One region of the Geobacillus sp. Y412MC52 genome, then DNA from elsewhere that is predicted to be linked to it. Evidence: riboswitches for the same ligand, from Rfam matches in the RefSeq annotation. Region 1 holds a riboswitch; the other holds the start of a gene.

What was found. A riboswitch is a leader RNA that binds a small molecule or an ion and turns the genes downstream of it on or off. The one in region 1 is predicted to bind S-adenosylmethionine.
Region 2: linked by a shared signal. The riboswitch ahead of mtnW (2,3-diketo-5-methylthiopentyl-1-phosphate enolase) and the one ahead of GYMC52_RS03550 (bifunctional homocysteine S-methyltransferase/methylenetetrahydrofolate reductase) in region 1 are both predicted to bind S-adenosylmethionine.

What each region holds. Positions count from the first base shown of each region.
Region 1 covers NC_014915.1:696,792-704,001, reverse strand. Annotated here, with positions in the region: gene GYMC52_RS03570 (stage II sporulation protein M) at 1-66, opposite strand, end outside; gene GYMC52_RS03565 (hypothetical protein) at 80-1,468, opposite strand; gene GYMC52_RS03560 (uberolysin/carnocyclin family circular bacteriocin) at 1,798-1,998, opposite strand; gene GYMC52_RS19690 (hypothetical protein) at 2,028-2,204, opposite strand; gene GYMC52_RS03555 (zinc ribbon domain-containing protein) at 2,508-2,891, shown strand; SAM riboswitch class I at 3,005-3,107, shown strand; gene GYMC52_RS03550 (bifunctional homocysteine S-methyltransferase/methylenetetrahydrofolate reductase) at 3,179-5,026, shown strand; gene metH (methionine synthase) at 5,019-7,210, shown strand, end outside.
Region 2 covers NC_014915.1:907,779-914,988, reverse strand. Annotated here, with positions in the region: gene GYMC52_RS04640 (phosphate propanoyltransferase) at 1-223, opposite strand, end outside; gene GYMC52_RS04635 (MarR family winged helix-turn-helix transcriptional regulator) at 311-760, opposite strand; gene GYMC52_RS04630 (ZIP family metal transporter) at 982-1,716, shown strand; gene GYMC52_RS04625 (1,2-dihydroxy-3-keto-5-methylthiopentene dioxygenase) at 1,763-2,305, opposite strand; gene GYMC52_RS04620 (methylthioribulose 1-phosphate dehydratase) at 2,340-2,972, opposite strand; gene mtnX (2-hydroxy-3-keto-5-methylthiopentenyl-1-phosphate phosphatase) at 2,969-3,631, opposite strand; gene mtnW (2,3-diketo-5-methylthiopentyl-1-phosphate enolase) at 3,628-4,869, opposite strand; SAM riboswitch class I at 4,941-5,049, opposite strand; gene GYMC52_RS04605 (pyridoxal phosphate-dependent aminotransferase) at 5,134-6,321, opposite strand; gene GYMC52_RS04600 (carbon-nitrogen family hydrolase) at 6,419-7,210, shown strand, end outside.

The DNA.
Region 1 (7,210 bases):
GACAACGTACACACCTAGCGACAATAGGAAATACGGCAAATGAGTGTGAATCGCTCGTTTGATCACCGCGAATGCCTCCTCACGTGCGCCGAGCATATTGAGAACTATTCCATAATACAAGGTAAAGCATCACGACAAACAAAACGCTGTAACATGCCCAACTCCAACCTTTCAAGAGCATAAAAAAGGCAGAAAGAAGCGATGAAAAAACGGTTATGTAAATCAATAAGCGATGAAACGAATGATTTCCGGCCGCAATCACCATATACCCTGCATAATCACGCGGAGATGTCAATGCCGCCTGCTCGCCGCTCGCTAAAACAAGGCAAAACACTTCATAATCGGTGCGTAAAATCCGTTTGACAACAAACGAATAGGCGGGCATCATCACCACAGCCCCCATTGCCGCCCAAAGCCCTCCACGCACCCCCAATAATCCTATGTATTCGAGAAGCAGCAATCCTAATGCCATCATGCATGGGTAGACACCTAATCGCTCAAGCAACGTCGATTTCGCTTCGATTAACGGTACAAGAGGAGGCGGAGAAAGGAGCCGAAAAACGATGAGACGCTCCGTCTCGCTTTCAAACTGAAAAATGTCGCGAAAGACGTCGGTAATGGCTCGCAACGTCCCTGTCATGACCATATACATTTCAAACATAAACAAAAACAAAATGATCGACCCGTTATGAACGATCGGCAACAGAGCCAAATTCGCTCCCGCAACCAAAAACCATTCCCCCGGCAAAAATAGCGACCAAGGCGGTTTCGTCAACTCACGGGCTTGGCGTGTTAACAGACAAAGATCTTTATATAAAATTGCATTATTCGTGCTGCGAATTTTTAACGACTCAATGACACGTTGATGCCATGAATATAGCATGTACGCTGCCTTGTCAGAATGAGACGCACGAGTGAAAGGAAAGCAAATCAAAGCCAACAGAGCGAATCCAGCACCGATGAATGATAAAGTTGTACTTGAAAATGACCACCCTTCCCCCCAACTTGTCATGCGTTCATAAAACAGCTGTTGCCAATGAGCAACATAACCATCCATATACGCAAGATAAGAAAGCGACAGCCCATACATTCGAACCGCTTGGCGGGACAATTGCAGCAACGGCACAATCGCCGCAAGCACGACATAACCAATCGCGAATGATGCCATTCGAAAGAAAAAGGCAGAAAATGCGCCCATCGCTCTAAAAGTTGAGCCACGCACTATATGCGATGTCACATAAAGAAGCAACAACATCGTTTGTCCAAACCATACTAATGATGCGCCTGTGATCCCGAACATCACCATCAATCCAATTGAAGGAGGCAACCAAATCGGCAATAGCCGCAAAAGGGACACAGCATAGTGGATTTTGAGCAATCGCTGCCATACCTCGTCATCCCGCACCCCAGACAGACGCACATAATGATAATGATATTGACGTTGCAATGCCTCTTTGGATTCAAGCAAAACTCCTATTAAAGGACTGACAGACATAAAAAAGAGAAACGCCATGATCGCAGAAGGACGAAACATGATAAATGATCGAGTGCAAATGATCACAACCAATATCCCCGAAACAAGCCATTTCGCCGCTTCCACCAAGAACATGGTCATCTTCGGAGAAAAAGGCGATTTTTTCTGCAACGGCGCCAAACTACTTCGTTGTCGTTGTTGATATAACAGCCATACGAGTTTCACTTCTCTTCCCCCACATTGATTTACTCATTAGGAACGGCAGGGAGTTTTTCCTCTGCCGTTTTGCCTTTTACCATGCAATCGCCGCTGCTTTTCCTCGTTCAGCCACTATTTTTTTTCACCGTCGCGACAAAAGCTGACCACCCAATTTCCAAAATGGCGTCGACTCCACCTGACAAAATAGCGGTGATCCCAAGAATAATAGAAATAAGCGTGGAGCCGGTCAGCACAATCGAAACAACCGTCGTAGCGACTGCCTGCGACACGCCGAGCGTCCCGGCAACAAGCGCTAGCAAACTCATAACCTATCACCTCCTTTCAAGAACATTCCTCATTTTATCTTCCGCAATAAACGGGAATACACCATCCCGTAGATCAAAACTGACGCAATCAACACCATTTTTTTCCATATTGGCGTCCCGGCCGCTTTTAAGCCAAAAGCAAGCACAATAAACACGACAAACGGCAGACTAATCAGAATAAAATACGGCCATGACCATTTTTTCACCCACTTCACTCCTGTCTGCGATGCGGTTTCTATTAAATTCCTTGTTAATATCATCCATTTTAATTATATACCTTGACTCTCACAAAAAAAAAAAGAGAAACCGTTCGACGATTTTATCTTTTTTTTAGCACATTTCGACATATTTCGTGCTATTGGAATGAAACAGAGATGCTTTTAAGAGATTTGTACAAGGCAAGGGAGGAGATTCAATGATTCTTTTTTATTAGGGCATCCCATGTTCCCTACATCATCATATGATATAATAATCCCAACCAACATGAAACGAATTAAGGAGGAATCCAGTTGAAAAGCATCAAACCCGGCCGCGGCCCGTCGATGCAAGGACTCTTCGGCAGCATCGCCGCTGTGTTGTTCGGCATCTTTTGGATGGTGATGGCATTCTCCATCACCGCGAACTCGCCGTTTCCCGCCGCCCGCTTTTTTCCGTTTTTCGGCCTTGTCGTCATCGCCATCGGCGTATTTCAAGGGATTTACCATTACAAAAATGCGATGGGAAAACAACGCATGTCCTTATTGGACATTGTCGACAGCGAGGAAGAGCCCGACCCGCTGAACGTCCGATTTGGAAGCCATAAACAGCCAAACAAGCATTGCCCTCATTGCGGCGGGCATGTGCAGCGCGATTTCCAATTTTGCCCCCAATGTGGAAAAGAGCTTCTCCGTTGATCCGAGAAATTCTTTTTTGAAATTTCCTTGCTTCACCGTATTGAATAATTTCGAAAAATACATTAAATTATATAGTAATCATCAAAACGCTGCCGCACAATTGCATACGGACATTCTTATCAAGAGAGGGGGAGGGACTGGCCCGGTGAACCCTCAGCAACCTGGCCCGCGGCCAAGGTGCTAAATCCAGACAGGCGGAAGCCTGGAAGATAAGAAGAAGCGAATGAAAAGTCTTCTTCTTATAGAAGGCTTTTTTCTTTTACTACGGAGAAACGGGGGAATCGAACGTGGGATTGCTGGATGAGTTGAAAGAGCGCATTCTCATCGCCGACGGGGCGATGGGAACGCTTTTATATTCGCACGGCATTGACCGTTGTTTTGAAGAATTGAATCTATCCAATCCAGATGAAATCGTCCATATTCATGAAGCGTATATCGCCGCGGGCGCCGACGTCATTCAGACGAATACATACGGCGCCAACTATGTGAAACTCGCCCGCTACGGCCTTGAAGATGAGGTGCCGGCCATCAACCGCGCGGCGGTGCGGCTCGCCAGGCAAGCGGCGAACGGACGGGCATACGTGCTCGGGACGATCGGGGGGCTGCGCACGTTAAACAAAAGCGTCGTCACGCTCGAAGAAGTGAAGCGGACGTTTCGCGAGCAGCTGTTTGTCCTGCTCGCTGAAGGGGTCGACGGCGTGCTGCTCGAGACGTATTACGATTTGGAAGAGTTGGAGACGGTGCTTGCCATCGCCCGCAAAGAGACCGACTTGCCGATTATCGCTCACGTCTCGCTCCATGAAGTCGGCGTCTTGCAAGATGGCACGCCGCTCGCGGACGCCCTTGCCCGCCTAGAGGCGCTCGGGGCCGATGTCGTCGGACTGAACTGTCGTCTCGGTCCATATCATATGCTTCGGTCGCTCGAGGAAGTGCCGCTGCCAAATCGAGCGTTTTTGTCGGCGTATCCGAACGCCAGCCTTCCGGATTACCGCGATGGGCGGCTTGTCTATGAGACGAACGCTGAATATTTCGAGGAAACGGCCAAAGCGTTCCGCGACCAAGGGGTGCGCTTGATCGGCGGGTGCTGCGGCACGACGCCGAAACATATCGAAGCGATGGCAAAAGCGCTCTCCGACCGAACGCCGGTGACGGAAAAAACGGTGAAACGGCGCGCGGTGTCTGTATCAGTGCAAGCGGAGCGGCCCGCCCCATCTCCCCTTCCCGAGCTTGCCCGCACGCACCGCTCGGTCATTGTGGAGCTGGATCCGCCGAAAAAATTGGGGATTGACAAGTTTCTTGCCGGGGCGAAAGCGCTCCATGACGCCGGCATCGATGCGCTGACGTTGGCCGACAACTCGCTCGCCACGCCGCGCATCAGCAACGCCGCTGTCGCCACGATCATCAAGGAGCAACTCGGCATCCGCCCGCTCGTGCATATTACATGCCGCGATCGCAATTTGATCGGCTTGCAGTCGCATTTGATGGGCTTGCATACGCTCGGCATCACCGATGTGCTCGCCATTACCGGCGACCCGTCGAAAATCGGCGATTTTCCAGGGGCAACGTCCGTGTACGACTTATCATCGTTCGATTTGATCCGCTTGATCCGCCAGTTTAACGAAGGGCTGTCGTACTCGGGCAAACCGCTTGGGCAAAAAGCGAACTTCTCGATCGGCGCTGCGTTCAACCCGAACGTCCGCCATTTGGACAAAGCGGTCGAGCGGATGGAGAAAAAAATCCAATGCGGCGCCCATTATTTCTTGACCCAGCCGATTTACTCGGAAGAGAAAATCGTTGAAGTGCACGAAGCGACCAAGCATCTTGACACGCCGATTTACATCGGCATTATGCCGCTTGTGAGCGCGCGCAACGCCGACTTTTTGCATCATGAAGTGCCGGGCATTACGCTCTCTGACGAGATTCGCGCCCGCATGGCCGCCTGCAGCGGCGACCCGGTGCAAGCAGCCAAGGAAGGCATCGCTATCGCCAAATCGCTCATTGACGCTGCGTTTGATTTGTTTAACGGCATTTATTTGATCACGCCGTTCTTGCGCTACGACATGACGGTCGAGCTTGTCCGCTACATTCACGAAAAAGAAGCGGCCGCCAAAGAAAGGAAGGTTGTTCATGGCTAACGTCACCTTAGAACAGCAACTGCAAAGAAAAATTCTTGTCATCGATGGCGCCATGGGCACGATGATCCAAAGCGCCAACCTATCGGCCGCCGACTTTGGCGGCGAGGCGTATGAAGGGTGCAACGAATATTTGACCCTCACCGCCCCGCATGTCATCCGCCGCATTCATGAAGCGTACCTAGAAGCCGGTGCTGATATCATTGAAACGAACACGTTCGGAGCGACACGCATCGTGCTTGACGAATATGGCCTCGGTCATTTGGCGCTTGAGCTGAACATCGAAGCGGCCAAACTCGCCAAACAAACGGCTGAGTCGTTCTCCACCCCGGACTGGCCGCGCTTTGTCGCCGGTTCGATGGGGCCGACGACGAAAACGTTGTCGGTGACAGGCGGCGCAACGTTTGAAGAACTCGTCGCCGCCTACGAAGAACAAGCGCGCGGATTGCTCTTAGGAGGCGTCGACCTTCTCCTACTCGAGACGTGCCAAGATACGCTGAATGTCAAAGCCGGTTTTCTCGGCATTTCGAGGGCGTTTGAAGCGGTCGGCCGCCGCGTGCCGCTCATGATTTCCGGCACGATCGAACCGATGGGCACGACGCTCGCCGGGCAGGCGATCGATGCGTTTTTCATCTCGGTGCGCCATATGAAGCCGATCGCCGTCGGCTTAAACTGCGCAACCGGTCCGGAGTTTATGACCGACCATTTGCGCACGCTCGCCTCGCTCGCTGACACGGCGGTCAGCTGCTACCCGAACGCCGGTCTGCCGGATGAGGAAGGCCACTATCATGAAACGCCGAATATGCTGGCAGAGAAAATCCGCCGCTTTGCCGAAAAGGGATGGATCAACATCGTCGGCGGGTGTTGCGGCACGACGCCGGATCATATCCGCGCCATTGCTGAAGCGGTGCGTGATCTCCCGCCGCGGGCGATTCCGTCTTCGTTTGATGTCCACGCCGTTTCCGGCATCGAGGCGCTCATCTATGATGAAACGATGCGCCCGCTCTTTGTCGGCGAGCGGACAAACGTGATCGGCTCGCGCAAATTCAAGCGCCTCATCGCCGAAGGGAAATACGAAGAAGCGGCGGAAATCGCCCGCGCCCAAGTGAAAAACGGCGCCCATGTCATCGACATTTGCCTCGCCGACCCAGACCGCGACGAACTCCATGACATGGAGCAGTTCGTCCGCGAAGTCGTGAAAAAAGTGAAAGTGCCGCTTGTCATCGATTCGACCGACGAGCGCGTCATTGAACGCGCCCTCACCTATTCGCAAGGAAAAGCGATCATTAACTCGATCAACTTGGAAGACGGCGAGGAGCGGTTTGCAAAAGTCGTGCCGCTGCTTCATCAATACGGCGCCGCCGTCGTCGTCGGCACGATCGATGAACAGGGAATGGCCGTCACCGCTGAGCGGAAACTTGAAATCGCCTTGCGTTCGTATGACTTGCTGGTGAACCGCTACGGCGTCCCCGAGCGCGACATCATTTTCGACCCGCTCGTCTTCCCGGTCGGCACCGGCGATGAGCAATACATCGGCGCGGCGAAAGAAACCATTGAGGGCATCCGCCTCATTAAAGAGCGGCTGCCTCATTGCTTGACGATGCTTGGCATCAGCAACGTCTCGTTCGGCTTGCCGCCGGCCGGACGCGAGGTGCTCAACTCCGTCTTTTTGTACCATTGCACGCAAGCCGGGCTCGATTACGCCATCGTCAACACCGAGAAATTGGAGCGGTTCGCCTCGATTCCGGAAGAGGAAGTGCGAATGGCTGAGGCGCTTCTTTTTGACACAAACGACGAAACATTAAACGCCTTTATCGAATTTTACCGAAGCAAAATCACCGCCGCCAAACCGGCGCAGACGAACTTGAGCTTGGAAGAGCGGCTCGCCCGCTACGTTATTGAAGGGTCGAAAGACGGGCTCATTCCCGATTTGGAAAAGGCGCTTGAGACCTACTCCGATCCGCTGTCCATCATCAACGGTCCGCTCATGGCCGGCATGGATGAAGTCGGGCGGCTGTTCAACAACAACCAGCTCATCGTCGCTGAAGTATTGCAAAGCGCGGAAGTGATGAAAGCAGCGGTCGCCTTTTTAGAGCCGTATATGGAAAAGAAAGAAGGAAGCACAAAAGGAAAAGTCATTCTCGCCACCGTCAAAGGCGATGTGCATGACATCGGCAAAAACTTGGT
Region 2 (7,210 bases), 210 kb from region 1:
TTTTCGAAATTTCAAGCTGCGTCAGCGAACGGACCGGTCCGAGGACGCGGACGTTTTCAATTTTCCCTTTCGGCCCTTCGACCGTCACCGTTTCCTTGGCGGCGAACTGTCCGGGCTGCGACAACGGCTTGAGCACCGTCAGCTCGGCGCCTTCGCCAAACAGCGCCGCCATATGCTCTTTCGATAAATGAATGTGGCGGTTGGACACCCCAACAGGAATCATCAATGGTGATCTCTCCTTTTTCTTGCAGTGTTATGTTCTTTATATAACGTATCCATTTTCGGAAAAATTAAAGAGACTGACGCGAGGTCAGTCTCTGCTTTTTGCGCCGTAGCCTAATTTTTTCAGCAACACGATGGCCTGTTCCTTTTCTTCCGGCGTCAGGGCCGCCACCGTTTCATGGATGGTCTCGGCATGTTCGGGAAACACGCGCTGGATGAACTGCCGGCCGCTGTCGGTGATCGACGCATACGTCACGCGGCGATCCCGCTCACAGGCGCGGCGGATGATCAAGCCTTTATTTTCAAGCTTGTCGATGACATACGTGATGCTGCCGCTGGCGAGCAAAATTTTTTCCCCGATTTGCTGGAGCGGCTGATCGCCTTTATGGTAAAGCAGTTCGAGCACCGCAAATTCGGTCGGATTCACGCCGAACGATTGAATCGACTTGTTTACTTGGTCGCTGACCGATCGATATGCCCGCGATAACACGATGAATAATTTTAATGACTGCTGCAACGCCTGTTCCTTTTGTTCCATAGCATCCAACCCTTTAAAGTTGACATTTTCTTACTTTCATTATACTGGAACAGCGAATTCCCGGGCAACCGTTTTTTGTTTGCGATGATGCATTTTCCTGGTTCACGGCTTTTCCTTCGGCTATGATAAATTTATTATAATGTCGGCGCTTGGGCGACTGTCACATTCCGCTGAATGATGCATATGTGAAGAAGGAGAAAAGATGTCAGGGAGGGAAGTGGATGAACCAAGTGTTGGTTGGAAGCGTGCTTTCCGCCTTGTCCACCGGGCTTGGCGCCGTGCCGATTTTGTTTATGGCCAAATCGCTCACCCACCGGTGGCGTGACGTACTGCTGGCCTTTTCCGCCGGCATTATGATGGCGGCTTCGATGATGAGCCTCATCCCAGAAGCATTGCGGTCCGGCGGCTTTTGGGCGCTTGTGATTGGGCTGGCAGCGGGGGTTTTCGTATTGACGTTGCTTGAAAGGACCGTCCCTCATATTGACTTGGAACATACAAAAAGCGGCTTGCAATTTGATGAAAAAGCGATGCTCATTATTGCCGCCATCGCCTTGCACAATTTGCCTGAAGGACTGTCGGTCGGGGTGAGCTACGCCTCGGACAGCTCTTCGCAAATCGGCAATTTAATCGCCCTGGCGATTGGCTTGCAAAATGCACCGGAAGGGTTTTTGGTCGCTTTGTTTTTAATCAACCAGCAAATCGGGCGCTTGAAGGCGTTTCTGATCGCCACGTTGACCGGTGCGGTGGAAATCGTCACATCGCTGCTTGGTTTTTACTTAACCTCCCTTTTTCGTGAGCTCGTTCCGTACGGGCTGGCGTTCGCCGCGGGGGCGATGCTGTTTATCATTTACAAAGAGCTCATTCCCGAAAGCCATGGCGATGGAAATGAACGGACATCGACGTATGCGTTTATTGTCGGCATTTTGTTTATGATTTTTCTAACACAATCGTTTTAACGGAAACAACCCCGCCGCCTGTATATAAGCAGCGGGGTGTCCGTTGTTATTGGACGGCTTCCTCTTTTTCTTCATATGGATGAGCGACCCAGCCGGACGGGTCGATAAACAAGCGCACCGCAACGACCCGACGGTCATCCATGAGCGTAAAGTAATGCGGATTCCCTTCCGGCACGGAAATGACGTCGCCGGCTTCAAGCTCTACATCAAAATAGCCGGTTTCTTTGTCGCCTTTGATGATGAAAATGCCATGGCCGGCCGTAATGGCGCGCACTTCATCTTCCGTATGGATGTGCACTTGTTCAAATTTTTTCAGCAGTTCATCCAAGTTCGGCGTCGCGTCGGACAGAGCGACGATATCCCACGTTTTGTAGCCGCGGCGCGCCGCCAAATCTTCAATTTCATCTTTGAACGCCGCTAAAATTTCATTTTTTTCTTCATCCGTGAGTACGTATTTGTCACGCAAATGCTCCGGCAGTTTCGTGATGTCCCAATGTTCATACAACACCCCTTGACTGTTCAAAAACGCGCGCACATTGTCTTCTCCTTCAATCACTTGACCCGTTTTTCTCACTTTGATGACGGCCATTGTTCACATCCTCCTTTGGAAAAATGTATATGGATTAGCCAACCGGCAGGCCGGCCCGCTGCAAAAGCAGCCGCTTCACCTGCCAGCGGAACAAAAACTCCCATGCCTCCAAATGTTTTTTCGCTTCAAACGCTGTACGCCCCCAGACCGTGATGCCGTGGTTTTGGATCAACACCGCGCCGGCGTCGCCATGGATATAGTTCGCAAACTCCCGAGCGAGCGTCGGAATGTCGGCGTAATTGTCAATGATCGGGATGCGCACTGCGGCATTTTCCTCCCAAATGCCGAACGCCTTGATGATTTCCTGGCCGGAAAAGACCGCTTCCCCGTTTTGCGCATACAGTTCAGAAATCAAGTTGTTGTCGACAGTATGAACGTGCAAGACGCAGCCGGCATTCGTCCGTCCGTAAATTTCCGCGTGCAAGAGCGTCTCGGCCGAGGGCTTCAAGTTTGTTTCCTCCGCCGGTTTTCCGGCGGCGTCAACGAGCAGAAAATCCTCGTCTGTTTGCTTCCGCTTATCCTTGCCGCTCGCTGTCACCAAAAACGTCAATGGGTCGTCCGTCACCTTGATCGACAAATTGCCGCTTGTCGCGAAAAACCAGTCGCGGGCGGCGAGCTCGGCTTTCACTTCCGCGAGCTCGTTCCACTTTTTCACGACGATGCTCATACGATCACCTCCATTCGCTGCAACGCATCAATCACGTCAAAAAACGTCGCAAACGGCGCATGCGGCAAGCCGAGCTCTTGGCATTTTTGGAGCAGAAAATCGCGCGCCAGCACGTAATCCGCTTGCTTCGCCACCGCTAAATCCGTAATCGAATCGCCAATGACGACATGGTATCCGTCCGGGCGGGCAAGCTTGCGAAGGAGCGATGGCTTGCAGCAGCCGCAGCCGTTTTGGCATTCAACGTCGCACGCATGCGGCCATGTAATGCGAATGGTCTCGCCGCTGAAATCAGAGCCGTTGCAAAAAATGCGCTCCGGTTCAATGAGCCCTTCAAGCAGCGGATAGACGAAAAAGTCGATGCCGCCGCTGACGATATAAAGCGGGATTCCCCGCTCTTTCGTAAACGCGACAAACTCTCGGAATCCCGCGCGCAACCGAGCGGTGCGCCGCAGGAAATCCACAATTTCATCCTTCAACGTGGACGGAAGGAGGGAAAACATCTTCCCGACTCCTTCCTGAACAGAAATGCGCTCAGCGAGAATGTCGTCTTTTAACGCCTCCCACTCCGGCGGGGCGAACTGTTTCATAATCGCGATGATGTTGTCGTTTTCCGTAATGGTGCCGTCAAAATCACAAAAGAGAACGAGCTGTTTCGTCATGCTTCCACCTCAACGACGCCCCAGCGGTCGATCGCTTTTTGCAGCGCTTCGTTTTCTGCTGCCGCCGCACGCAGCGGACGGCCGGCCAGCACCGCGTCGATCGCCGCGCGAAACGCCCGTCCGCCACCGATCGCCCCGTCCGGATGGCCGTGGATGCCGCCGCCGGCGTTGACGATGCTGTCAAGGCCGAAATCGCGGACAAGGAGCGGCACCAATCCCGGGTGAATGCCGGCCGACGGAACCGGAAATGCCCGAGCGAACGGCTCTTGGTCGTCGGTGAGCGCCCTTGCGATGCCAAGCGCCTGCTCACGCTCCAAGGCGACGCTGCCATACGGCGACGGGAACAGGACAAAGTCGGCGCCGGCGAGCCGCAAAAGCTTTCCAAGCCAAAGCGAAGGAGCCACCCCATAAAACTCCGACGGCGTAACGGCGCCGCTGAACGCCGGGTGAGCCATAATCGGCAGCGCAATCTCCTCGTCTTCACGCAACGCTTGCAGCACATCAAGCCCATAAGCGAAGACGTTAAACAACAGCACATCAGCGCCAAGCTCGGCGGCTCGTTTCGCTTTGTCCTTTAACGCAAACGTTTTGCCGGTCAAGTTGACGGCATACAACGTCCGCTTGCCCGTTTGTTCGTACACTTCCTGAAGCGCCGTCTTGCCCTCGGTGATCCGCTTTTCAAACGGAAGAAGTTCGCTGTCAAACAAAATTTCGTCATCTTTCACCAAGTCAACGCCGCCGAGCGCCTGTTTTTTCAATTCCGACGTCAAATACGCCAAATCGCGGCCGATCATGCCTTTAAAAATGCTCATCAACAATGGGCGGTTATGGACTCCGACTTTCTCGCGAATGCCGGCGATGCCAAAGCGCGGCCCGGGAAACTGCCGCTTCCATTCATCCGGAAACTCTAAATCAAGCAGCCGCACTTCACCGTCGAGCGACAGCTTGCCGAACGTCGTGACCAACAATGCCGGCAAATCGGCGCTGAAGTTGACTGTCGGGTAGGCGATTTTGACGATCGCCCGCTTCAGCCGCTTGCCGAAATACGCGTTTACCCGCTCGCTTTCGCCAAGCTCTTCGATCGCAACGACTTCCCCTTTATGTTTGCGGAGCTGCTCTTGCTCTAATGCCGGCAAGTCCGTCCATGTGCCAACCGTCAAGCCGAGCGCGATCCCTTCCGCCTTTTTCCGAATGTCTGTTTCATCATGAAGCAAATACGTTGCAATCACTGCACTCATCGTTCATCCCTCTCAATCTCGAAATAAAAACGCCTCTTCATAAGAAGAGGCGTCACTCATCCATGGCGCTCTTCTTATCTCTCAGCGTTTCCGCTGCAAGAATTAGCACCGTGCTTGGCGCGCGCCAAGCCGGTTGCCGGGCTTCATTGGGCTCGTCCCTCCGCCTGCTCTTGATAAGAAAGCCTGCTCGTTTATGCACTTGTCAAACAATTGGCAAATTTACTTTGAATTATGACATCACCGATTGGCGTTGTCAATCATTTTTCAAAAATTTTTTTCGAACAATCCAAGGCGGCCGATCCGCTCCGCTGCTTCGCGAAGCCGCGCTTCATCGGTCAAGAGGCCGACGCGCACATACCCTTCGCCGTGCTCGCCGAACCCGATGCCTGGGGCGACGGCGACATGCGCCCGCTCAAGCAACATGTCGGCAAACTCAGCGGATGATATGCCTTTTGGCAGCGGAAGCCAGGCGAAAAACGACCCGGATGGCGCCTGCACCTCCCAGCCGGCCTCGCAGAGCGCAGCGATGAACGCATTGCGGCGCGCCTCATACAATGCGACCAGCTCCGTGACACAATCTTGCGGACCAAGGAGCGCCGCGGCGGCCGCTTCCTGGATGGCGCCGAACAAGCTGACATACAAATGATCCTGCAAAAGCTCAAGCGCCCGAATGATCCGCTCGTTGCCGACGGCAAACGCCACACGCCAGCCGGCCATATTGTATGTTTTCGAAAACGTATAAATTTCGACGCCGACGTCTTTCGCCCCATCGACTTCCAGGAAGCTGACCGGTTTCCGGCCGTCAAAGCCGATCGCCCCATAAGCGAAATCGTGCACGACGGCAATGCCGTGCTTGGCGGCAAACGCCACTGTCTCCGCGAAAAATTCCTTTGTCGCCGTCGCGCCGGTCGGATTGTTCGGATAGTTTAAAAACATGAGCTTCGCTTGGTCGGCCACTGCCGCCGGAATGGCTTCATAGTCCGGCAAAAAACCGTTTTCCGCAACAAGCGGCATCATTTCCATCCGCGCGCGGGCAAGCGCGATCCCCGACCAATAGTCCGGATAGCCCGGGTCCGGGACAAGCACCACATCGCCCGGGTTGACGAGGCAAAGCGGCAGTTCGACAAGCCCGGCCTTGCCGCCGAACAAAATGGCGACTTCGCGGTCTGGATCGATGTTCACCCCGTATTCACGCGCGTAAAACGCGGCGATGGCTTCTTTCAAAAAGAAGTAGCCTTGAAACGGCGAATATTTATGGTATTTCGGATTGGCCGCCGCCCGCTGCATCGCCTCAACGATATGCTTTGGCGTCGGCTGATCCGGGTTGCCTTGCCCTAAATTGATCACGTCGCATCCGGCCTTGATTTTCTCCCCGACTTTTGCGACAAGCGAGGCGAAAAATTGCTTTGGCAGCTGCTCAAGCAACTCGGAAAAAGGAATTTCCATCGTCATCGCCCACACCTTCTTAAAAAATTCTTGAAATTCTAGTGCAACATCATATATCGTAAAAAGCAAAATGTAAAGCAAAATTTTTTCGAGGTGAAAACTCATGACGATCCGCATCGCCTGCCTCCAGCTTGATATTGCGTTTGGCGACCCGAACGAAAACGAACGGCGCGCGGAAAGCGCCATTGAATCGGCCGTCAAGGACGGCGCGAATATCATCGTGCTGCCGGAATTATGGACGACCGGCTACGATTTGACGCGCCTAGATGAGATTGCCGACGAAGGCGCCGAACGGGCGAAAGCGTTCGCCTCCCGCCTAACGCAAGCACACAGCATCCATCTCGTCGCCGGCTCGGTCGCTAAAAAAACAACAACCGGCGTGACGAACACGATAATCGTGGCCGACCGGAACGGTCAAATCGTCGGCGAATATAGCAAACTCCATCTGTTCCAATTGATGAATGAACATTTGTATTTGCAGCCGGGAAGCAGCTTAGGCTTGTTTTCGCTCGACGGGCTTTCATGCGCCGGGGTCATTTGCTATGACATCCGCTTTCCGGAGTGGATTCGCGCCCATGCTTTGGCTGGGGCGGAAGTGCTGTTTGTCGTCGCCGAATGGCCGCTTCCCCGCCTGCACCATTGGCGGACGCTCTTGATGGCGCGGGCGATTGAAAACCAATGCTACGTCGTCGCCTGCAACCGGGCTGGCCGCGACCCGAACAACGTCTTTGCCGGCCATTCGCTCGTCATCGACCCATGGGGCGAAGTGATCGCCGAGGCGGACGAGAAGCCGGGCATTCTCTCGGCCGACATCGATCCCGCGCTCGTTGCGGACGTCCGCGCGCGCATCCCGGTGTTTGCCGACCGCCGGCCGCACGACTATGAAACGGCAAAA